DNA from 2 places in the Acetomicrobium thermoterrenum DSM 13490 genome. Region 1 is predicted to be linked to the other one. Evidence: riboswitches for the same ligand, from Rfam matches in the RefSeq annotation. Region 1 holds a riboswitch; the other holds the start of a gene.

Region 1 (5,236 bases):
TACAACATGGGCAGAAAATGCCAGGACACCGGCCTTGAAAAAGGAAATATCGGAACTTGCCGACTGGGAAGATACGCACAAAAAGACGCTATCGAAATACTATCAGGAGTTATTTGGCGAACCCTTTACTCCGGATCCAAATGTAACGGTTGATCCTGCCCTGCGCGTGCAGGCCGACGAATTTAAAGACTACTATTCCTTATTGCGGCTAATATCTACGGCCTACCTTTCAGAGATGCGAGCAGCAGAATTTTACGAAAAACTGGTAGAGGAAGTGGATTCCCAAGAGACCAAGGCAATGTTCAATGACCTGGCTAAAATGGAAAGAGGCCATATGGATTTCGTGAAAAAACGCTACGACGAACTTAGGGGTGAATTGGAAGGAAGATTGATGCTATAGACACGCCAGACCTTGCAAAAGTTTGGCAGATCAAATAAAATAAGTATTGCCAAACATTTGTCAGGAGGTGGAGCGTATGTCGAAACTGACGGGAAAACGTTTTCTCTTCTTCGTAGATGAAGAATACGAAGATCTGGAGCTTTGGTATCCCAAAATCAGATTGATAGAAGAAGGCGCCGAAGCAGTAGTTGCGGGTCCTGAAAAGGGAAAGTTGTACAGGGGCAAACACGGTTATCCCTGTAAAAGCGATGTGTCTTTCGAGGAAGTCAATCCCGACGACTTCGACGGCATAGTCATACCGGGCGGATATGCCCCCGACAAGATCAGGAGATATCAAAAGGCTCTCGATATCGTAAGAAAGCTAAATGAAGCCAACAAAGTCGTGGCTTTCATCTGTCATGCCGGTTGGGTTCCTATTTCGGCTGGAATACTCAAAGGAAAGAAAGCCACGTCAGTCGGAGCGATAAAAGACGACATGGTGAACGCCGGCGTGAATTGGGTAGATGAGGCAGCAGTAGTGGACGGAAACCTCATAAGCAGCAGAACACCTAACGACCTTCCCCAGTTTTGCAGGGCCATCATCGAGAAAACCTCACCGAGCGGCTGTTGTCGTTAAAATAAAAAAGGGGCGTGAACGCCCCTTTTTTTATTCCCTCGACGGCAAAACCTGCCTGCTCAATTTAACAGCACAAAGTTTTCCGCACATGGTGCAAGCTTCCCTGTCGCTTGCAAGGTGTGATTTAATTCGGACCAATTCCGGATCCAAAGCCTCGGCGATCATCGATTCCCAATCCAAATTTCGTCTCGCCAACGATATCCTTCTGTCCTGGTCACGAGCACCTTTAACGTCTTTAGCAAGGTCACCAACGTGAGCTGCCAATTTCGAGGCGATCACTCCGAGATATATGTCATTTTCATCGGGAAGACCGAGGTGCTCCGCCGGAGTCACGTCGCATAGAAAATCGGCTCCCGCCGATGCAGCTATTGCTCCGCCTATCGCTCCGGAAATGTGATCATATCCGGCTGCTATATCGGTAGGAAGAGGCCCTAAAACGTAAAAAGGCGCCTCGTCAGTGAGACGTTTTTCAAGCTCTACATGAGGTTTTATGTGCTCTATCGGCACATGTCCCGGACCTTCTATCATGGCTTGCACTCCCCAATCGTTAGCCCTCCTCGCTAAATGAGCTAAGACCATCAGCTCCGCCAATTGGGGTTCGTCTATGGCATCCGCTATGGCTCCCGGCCTAAATCCGTCTCCCAGACTTAATACCACATCGTAACGTTTGGCTATCTGAAGCAAATCATCGAAGTATTCGTAAAGAGGGTTTTCCTGTCTCGTTTTTTCCATCCAATACAACAGGATTGAACCTCCTCTGCTCACGCAAGGCATGATGCGCTCTGCACCTCGCAAAAACTCCACCGACTGTCTGTTGACTCCGCAATGTACTGTTATATAATCGACACCTTGACGACACTGTTTTTCAATAGAGGAAAACAACCTCTCGACGCTAAGGTCCTCCAGAGGTCTGTCCTCCCTTGCCAATTCACTCGCCACGGCATAAATTGGAACAGCACCCACCATTATGGGCGATTTTTCCAAAAAGAACGCCCTTGCTGAATCAAGGTCGCCTCCAGTCGACAGATCCATGATGGAATCCGTACCGGCATCGAGGGCAGCATTCAGCTTACGACCTTCAAGCTCAAGGTCGCAGCATTCGTCGCTGGTACCCAAATTGGTGTTCACCTTGGTGGAAAGACCTTTCCCTATGCCCTTGATCCTTCTTATATCGTGGTTGACATTCTTGGGAATAACGACTTTGCCATGGGCCACCAAATCGCGAATAGTTTCTGGCGCAAGGCCTTCATCGTCTGCAACTTTCCGCATTTCCCCACTTATGATGCCAGCCATTGCCATTTCAAGTTGCGTACTCAATTAAAAATCCCTCCCGCTATTTTTTATGGGAAGGGAAAGGACATCACAAAAGTTCTTCTTTTGTCCGCCATTCCCTCCGCCAGCATTACCTGGATCAGGTTCTAGGGGTTCTCTCTCAGCTCACGCACATGAGCGCCCCCTGGCTTTTACAAATATAACATATTCTCATAAAAAAGTTTATGGAACAACGGGAAAAATCGCTATAACCATTTACATATTATTATAAGTTCATTATGCGACATCGATCAGTCCAAAAAACACGACTCTGCACATGTTTCTGGTAGGGTCCAAAATAGGATATAAACTCTCATGATTTGGCACTAACCAAAGATATAGCTCCCCCTTAACATAAAAGTGAAAAACTAAAAAAGGGGGAACTTGCAGTGAAAAACCAAATCAACTTCACCGACAAAGAAAATCTGGCAAAGCAATTCGTCGGAGGAGTCATCATGGACGTGACAAACAGCGAGCAGGCCAAAATAGCGGAGGATGTGGGTGCCGTGGCCGTTATGGCCCTAGAAAAGGTGCCTGCAGATTTGCGAAAGGAGGGCAAGGTGGCTCGAATGGCCGACCCTACAAAGATATTGGAGATAAAAAATGCCGTTTCCATACCGGTTATGGCCAAAGTGCGCATAGGACATTTCGTCGAGGCGCAGATCCTAGAAGCACTTGGAGTAGACTTCATAGACGAAAGTGAGGTCTTAACACCTGCCGACGACGAACATCACATAAACAAGAGAGAATTTAAAACTCCTTTTGTTTGCGGTGCCCGCGACCTGGGAGAGGCCCTGCGTCGAATTGCCGAAGGTGCAACCATGATCCGAACCAAGGGGGAAGCCGGCACGGGCAACGTAATAGAGGCAGTAAGGCATGTCAGAACAATCTATGCCCAATTGAAGAAGCTTTTATCGGCAAACGAAGAGGACCTGCCAACCCTCGCCGGTGAGCTGCGCGTTCCCTTGGAATTGCTGGAAACGTGTCGCGCAACAGGAGGGCTTCCCGTCGTCAACTTCGCAGCTGGCGGAATCGCCACTCCTGCCGATGCCGCTTTGATGATGCAACTGGGCTGTGATGGCGTCTTCGTCGGAAGTGGCATCTTCAAGTCGGAGAATCCTTCGATAAGGGCAAAAGCGATAGTAAAAGCCGTCGCAAACTTTAAAAAACCCGAAGTTTTGGCAGAGGTATCAACAGGACTCGGAGAGGCCATGGAAGGAGTTTTAATCTAACGCATCAGAAACAAAAGTGTCGAAGAGGCATAACAGGGATCACAAAGGCATAATCAAAAGCAAAGTCAATGGATGTTGTCAAAGATGTCCAAAGGCTTATCGACACACAATGAACAAAGAGCTTATTACAGCAAGAACAATAGAGAAAAACAGCTTTCCCTGAAATGCCTCTTCATAAAGCTAACGGCTAGAAATTAACTCATTTCCAACATCAATGCCTTTTTGTAGAATCTTAGCGTTTATATCCCGTATTTTTGGCGAGAAAGCCTCGGCCAAGGTTTGAAACAACGCCTCAGTCGAAATCGCCTTCAAGCAGCTGGCAACTATCCCCAGGGAAAGCACGTTCGCGCTCCTGGAAGAACCCATTTCGATGGCAGTCTTCGTTATGGGAAATCCGACAAATCTCGAATCCAGCTTGTATTTTGACGCGTCAATCAAGCCGGAATCGTAAACCACTTTGCAGTTTTTGTTTTCTATATCAAGATTCCGAACCAGGGCTTCCTCGGCCAAAACGACGACGATATCGGGGCTTAAGGCATAAGGGTATAGGATCTCGTTATCAGACATAACAACGTCCGTCTTTGTAAAGCCTCCCCTGGCCGATACTCCGTAAGCCTGCGTCTGAGAGGCCTTCAGCCCGGAAGCTACGGCAGCCTCGCCAAGCAAAGTACCGGCTAAAATCACTCCTTGACCACCAATTCCCGCAAAAATAACTTCGTATTTCATGGACGATCACTCGCTTTCAAGCTCGTTCCTTGCCCGAGACTGTATTTCCCTGTAGCGGGACAGGAAGGAATGTCCTTTTTTATCGACAAATACTCCGGTGACGAACTTTTCCTTAAGGTCTTCTTCGGATAAGTCCTTTACGCGCTCTATGGGTATCGACTGTTCCTTCAGCCACTTCAGCATTTGCGGCGCTTTGGAGAGCTTGTTATACCTTCCAAAATAGGTCGGACAGGGAGATATCACTTCCACCAGGGAAAAACCTTCGTGAGAAAGGGCCATTCCGATATATTTTTCTATCGTTGTCGCATGATAGACGGTCGTCCTGGCGACGAAACTTGCTCCGGCCGTCTCCGAAATACGACAAACATCGAGCGCCGGCTCAGGATCCCCGTACCAGGATGTCGACGTCCTGGAATAAAGCGGCGTAGTGCAGGAATATTGGCCACCCGTCATTCCGTAGTTAAGGTTATTGGCTACCAAGGCGACGACGTCTATGTTCCTGCGCGAAGAGTGAATCAAATGATTTCCTCCGATTGTCGCGCTATCGCCATCGCCCATCAAAGCTATGACCTTCATAGATGGATTTGCCACCTTTATGCCCGTTGCGACGGGCAAAGCTCTCCCGTGTGTAACGTGAACTGTATTGGCATAAAGATAATCATCGGCTTTACCCCAACAGCCGATCCCCGTAACTACAACGACATCTTTCGGAGCAAGGCCGCCCTTTTCGAAGGCATAAAGCATGCTCTTCAAGATCACCCCGTAGCCGCAACCTGGACACCACTGATGGGGCAGGTTTTCTTCCCTCAAAAAGGCCTTCCAGCTGACTTCACACGATCTTTTGCTCATAACGATACCACCTCGCCCAAGACTTGGATAATTTCCTTAGGCGTCAGGGGTTCACCGTCATAACGATTTGCCCCAAGGACCGGAATTTCGTCGGGAACGGCT
Region 2 (5,236 bases), on a different contig from region 1:
ATCCGCTCCAATACCACGGCAAGCCCGACGATAGAGACTGCCAGGATGGCGTACATGCTGGGACCGCCCATCTTTATGACGTCGATGAATTCCAAAGATTACCACCTCTGCGTTCTCGTATATAGAGAAGGTTAGCATTACGTAAGCGTTTTGCCAATGTTTTTTTGAAACCATCTCGTCCTGTCCAAAGCGACGAGGAGAGCGAAGCCCAACAGTGAACCCGGAACGCTGCTTAAGAGAAAAGCCGGCATCACTAACCATAAAGTAGCTTCTTTGCCGATCGATGGGGCTAAGATGTAGACGCTTAAAATCGCTCCGATGATGCCGGTACCGACGGGCTCTGTTAAAGCTGCGTACAGTTTCTTGTCCTTGAAGACCTTTGCCGTTATGCCAACTACCAAAGCGCCGGGTATGCTCCCAGGAAAGGCAAAAAGGGTCCCCGTACCCAAAGCGTTTCGTATTATGCTCGTAGTCAACGCTGCGCCTCCTGCCCACCAGGGGCCGAGAAGCACTCCCGCTATGGCATTTATGGCATGCTGAAAGGGGAAACAGCGTGTCGGACCGACGGGAATGCTCAATCCCGAAAGGAGAACGGCCATTGCGGCGAACAAGGCCGCTAAAATTAGATTTCTTAGCGCGGTCTTTGTCATTTTACATTCCTGCTTTCTTCTCCAGAATCTTTAATCCTTCCACAGGAGAGGCTCCACATCTACGGGGCGCTCGATGAGGCCGACTTTATGCGCAAAGTCGGCAAAGGTCCTCCAGCGTTCTGCATCCAAAATTTGGCTTTCAGCATAGAAGGGCAGTGTCTTCTCGAAGGCCAGCTTTTCGAGCTTCTCATCGGATTCCGGGACGGCCTTCAAGTATACCGCAAGTGCCTCCTTCGGATTTTTTAAGGTGTATTCAGTTGCTCTTGAAAGGGCTTTTCTGATGGATCTTATAGCTTCCGGATTTTTCTTTGCGAAAGTGGGGTTGGCAACGACGACCAATTCGTCATAATCGGGAAAGCCGTGTTCTTCCAGGGCAAAATAACCGGGTTTGTAGCCTTTTAATTCCAGTTCCACCACTTCGTAGTTTCTAAAGCCGCCCATGACTGAGTCAACTCTTCCCGATACGAGGGAAGGCACAATAGCAAATTCTACGTGCACCAGGTCGTAATCTGTCACTTCGTTGAGCTCGCAAAATGCCTTAGCCAACACGTCCTCCATTCCGGCAACAGTATATCCCATGGGTTTGCCATTCAAATCCTGCGGTTTATTGATGCCGCGTCCTTCGATATACAATACTGTGGAAAGAGGATGGCCAATAAGTCTGCCCACGACAAGCAGGGGTATTCCCTCCGATGCAGCTACCAATGCCTGCGGTTCGTAGCTTATGCCCAATTCCGCTCTGCCTGCTGCTGCAAGCTTGAGAGCATCGGCGCTTTCGGATGGGGGTATTATCTTTACCTCTAAGCCCTCTTCGTCGAAATATCCTTTCTGTTGTGCGACATATAGCGGAATGTGGTCCACGTTGGGAAACCAGTCCAGGATCAGGGTAATTTCCTTTCCCATCGCCGGGACCGCAAGAGCCAGGATCAACAAAAATGTCAAACACATCCGTTTCATTTTTACAACCTCCTATTCATGAATAATTATGTATTTACAGTTACCCAATGGAGCTTATGTCTCGAATCAGTCATTCCTTGTTGTTGAGCCAGAAGAGAAAGCGTTTCTCCAATCTGCTGACCAACAGCCAAAGCCCCATGCCCATTAAACTTAGCCAAACCAGTGCGGCGAAAAGCATATCGGTCCGCAACCTTGCGTTCATTTGAATCATCAAATATCCTAACCCCCTTTGAGCTCCCACCCATTCTCCCAGAACCGCTCCGATGGTGGCCACTGCCACTGCAACCTTAAGTCCTGAAAAAAAGGACGGCAGAGCAGCGGGCCAGTAGAGAAGCCTCATCTTTTTTCGGAAGGGGGCATCGAGGAGGTCGAAGATGATCTCCAGATCGGAATCGACCTGTTTAAAGCCAGAATATGTGGAGACCGTAAGGGGGAAAAAGATCACTATCGTTGCCATGACTATTTTGCTCAAAAGACCATAACCGAACCAAACGACCAAAAGAGGTGCCACGGCAAACACGGGGATCGCCTGAGAGGCGACCAGGAATGGCGTTAAGGCGGCATCTATGGAGGGATGTTTGAACATGATTATCGAAAGCGGCAGTGAGATGGCAAGGCTTAAACATAAGCCCAGGCCAATCTCCAGGGCTGTTACGAGGGCATGGCCGGCTAAAAGAGGAGTCTGCAATAAAGTTGTCTGTAGGACGATTGTGGGAGGGGGAAGTATGAATTTGGGTACGTCGAGAAGGCGTACCACAAGTTCCCATATGACCAAGATGGAGGTCATCAAAAGAAAGGGAGCCTTCCTATGCATCTACCAGCTCACCTCTCAGTATGGAGAATATTTCCTCTTCCATAGCGGCCAACTTTGGCCCCAGGCTTTGCCTGGGTTTAGGCATATCTCTCATGTCTATTTCTTTGATGATTCCTGTGGGCAGATGAGACAGCAAAAATATCCTGTCGGCGAGGAGGAGGGCCTCTTTGATGTCGTGAGTAATCATCAGGACGGTCTTTTCAAACTCTAGCTGGATGCGAAGGATTTCTTTCTGCAGCAACCTCCTGGTGAGGGCATCCAGGGCAGATAGAGGCTCATCGAGGAGCAGTATTTCTCTGTCGAAGAGAAGAGTTCTCACCAGTGCCGCCCTTTGGCGCATTCCTCCCGAGACTTGATAGGGAAAGTAATCTTCAAATCCCGACAGGCCGAAACGGGACAGGAGGCCGATGGCCTTATTGCGTTCCCTTTGAAGGTCTTTGCCCAGGACTTTTGCAGGGATCAAGACGTTATCCAAAAGGGTGGACCAAGGCAAAAGCAGGTCCTTTTGCAGCATCATAGCGGCTTCGTCCTTCAGATCGCTAACCTTCTCGCCCTTCCATTCGATATGGCCGCTGTCTCTTCCTTCTATCCCGGCTATGACTCTGAATAGAGTGCTTTTACCGCACCCCGAGGGGCCAAGAAAGACGACAAAGCTTCCGCGTTCGGTGGAAAAATTTATATTCCTGAACACCGTCAGGTTAGGATAGATCTTTGTGATACCGCAAACCTTCAACAAAAATTGCCGACCTCCTCTTTTAGGATCAGTCGGCATGCAGGGAAAGGCTGCACTTTAAATTGATATTGCAAAATTTTTTACCTTCCCTCCGCCGGCATGACCCGGATCAGGTTCTAAGGGTCGAAGCTGTCAAAAGCTTCCTCTCAGTCGGTTACCCGACTCCCCCGGGACTTGTGTTTTCATTCTATCACAAACTTTGCATTTGAGAAGGGCCATGTATCTTAAGGCACTTCACGAGGGGCTATCGATCAGTTCGCAGAACAACCCTCCTCATCCGTCAATACCGTTATGCTCGACGGTTTGATGCTGAAAAATATGGGATGCCCCTCCCGCAGGTTTAGGGTTAGGTATGAATCTTTAGAGTACTCCGCATGCCACTCTACATCGGCTCCGAAGATATAGAGTCTGACGGATCCGTTTAACTCCATTTTCTCCACTATCGTTCCCTCCTGTGTGTTAGGTTGCAGTTCATGATCCACGGGAAGATTGGGATAAATGAGTTTTATCTGGTCGGGAGGGATGAAAACCGTCGCCTTACCTGCGGTCAACTCTTTAGAGGGCGAGAGCCTCAACCTCCCCTTTTGCCATGTGAACCAGTGATAGCCGTCATTTATTGCTATTTCGCCTCGTATTAAAGTTCCCCATCCCAGGGAATGCCAAATGTTAGCCTGACTTAAAGGGTCCCAGAGCTTGCTTGCCTCGAGGTCGGCCATTATCGATCCGTCGCGCATGATAAAGACCCTATTAGCCAGAGAGCAGACGTCCTCGATGTCGTGGGTCACGTATAGAATTGGAGTTTTGACCCTTTCGAAAAGCTTTTTCAGCTCTCTTCTCAACGCCCGACGCAACGGTCCTTCGAGGGCGCTGAAGGGTTCATCTAAGAGCAAAAGATCAGGTTTTGGCGCCAAGGCCCTTGCCAGCGCAACGCGTTGCCTCTGTCCACCGGATAGTTGATCGGGCATTCTGTCGTAAAATCCTTCGAGCCTCATGGCGTCTAGCCAACTTTTTGCTAAGCGCCACCTATTCGGCCCCTTTAGGCCATATGCGACATTTTCCAAGACCGTCAGATGGGGAAATAGGGCAAGCTCCTGAAATACCAACCCGATCTTTCTCTTTGCCGCCCTTATAAAGACGGAAGAGGAAGAGTCGTATAAAAGGCGATCCATGAGGTTTATGCGCCCTTTGTCGGGCTTTACTATGCCTGCCAGTATTTTCAGGGTTTGACTCTTTCCGGCACCGCTGGGGCCGAAGAGCACTCCTATCTCCTCTTTGAGTCCGAGTGAAACGTCAAGACTAAAATTGCCTAATCTTTTGAAGAATGTAGCCTCTAAACAATCTTTCACGCCTTACCTCCCATCCTCTTTACAATCAATAGGCTGGCAATTCCCAATGCCGTCAGCAAGATGGCAGCAATATTTGCCTCAAAAAAACTCATGGATTCTACGCTGCTGTATATGAAAAGCGGCAAAGTCTGGGTTCTGCCGGGTATGTTCCCCGCTATCATTAAGGTTACGCCGAATTCCCCAAGGGCTCTCATGGAGGATAAGGCAAGTCCTCCGATGATGTAAGGTTTAGCCAGGGGGAAGGTCACCCTCCGAAACACCTTGAATTCGCTGTCGCCAAGAGTGCGGGCTGCCGCTTCCAGCTTTTCGTCTACAGCGCTGAAACCCGATTTAGCGGCCTGTATCATTATCGGAAGGGCGGGAAAAAGAGGAGCTATGACGGCAGCGGTAAAGGAAAAAAGTATATTTGCCTCTTTCAGATACGGGATACGTCCCAGCGCCATGAGAAGGTATAAACCTACAACGGAAGGAGGAAGAGCGATCGGCAATATAATGAGGTTGTAAACCAAGTTCTTCCCCCTGAAGTTCTTTTTTGCCAAGATCCAGCCAATCGACGTTCCTAAAAAAAGTAGCAGGGGAATGTCGGCCGCTAATACCTTTAAGCTTACGAAAAGAGACGGAATCATTTCCCTTGCACTGGCTCAAAACCCCATTTGATCCATGTTTCGTTGGCCCTTTCGGATCTTATGTATTCCCAGAAGGCCTTGAGGTTCTCCGAATATCTTTCCTTGACCAG

The links. A riboswitch is a leader RNA that binds a small molecule or an ion and turns the genes downstream of it on or off. The one in region 1 is predicted to bind thiamine pyrophosphate.
Region 2: another riboswitch for thiamine pyrophosphate. It lies ahead of BLU12_RS08975 (ABC transporter ATP-binding protein); the one in region 1 lies ahead of thiC (phosphomethylpyrimidine synthase ThiC).

The regions. Positions count from the first base shown of each region.
Region 1 covers NZ_FNPD01000014.1:23,311-28,546, forward strand. Annotated here, with positions in the region: gene BLU12_RS09465 (ferritin family protein) at 1-400, shown strand, start outside; gene BLU12_RS09470 (type 1 glutamine amidotransferase domain-containing protein) at 477-1,016, shown strand; gene thiC (phosphomethylpyrimidine synthase ThiC) at 1,047-2,333, opposite strand; TPP riboswitch at 2,387-2,483, opposite strand; gene pdxS (pyridoxal 5'-phosphate synthase lyase subunit PdxS) at 2,783-3,559, shown strand; gene BLU12_RS09485 (2-oxoacid:acceptor oxidoreductase family protein) at 3,740-4,285, opposite strand; gene BLU12_RS09490 (thiamine pyrophosphate-dependent enzyme) at 4,292-5,134, opposite strand; gene BLU12_RS09495 (2-oxoacid:acceptor oxidoreductase subunit alpha) at 5,131-5,236, opposite strand, start outside.
Region 2 covers NZ_FNPD01000012.1:30,351-35,586, reverse strand. Annotated here, with positions in the region: gene BLU12_RS08995 (MotA/TolQ/ExbB proton channel family protein) at 1-95, opposite strand, end outside; gene thiW (energy coupling factor transporter S component ThiW) at 138-650, opposite strand; gene BLU12_RS08985 (ABC transporter substrate-binding protein) at 681-1,607, opposite strand; gene BLU12_RS08980 (ABC transporter permease) at 1,678-2,421, opposite strand; gene BLU12_RS08975 (ABC transporter ATP-binding protein) at 2,414-3,157, opposite strand; TPP riboswitch at 3,224-3,333, opposite strand; gene BLU12_RS08970 (ABC transporter ATP-binding protein) at 3,406-4,500, opposite strand; gene modB (molybdate ABC transporter permease subunit) at 4,497-5,126, opposite strand; gene modA (molybdate ABC transporter substrate-binding protein) at 5,123-5,236, opposite strand, start outside.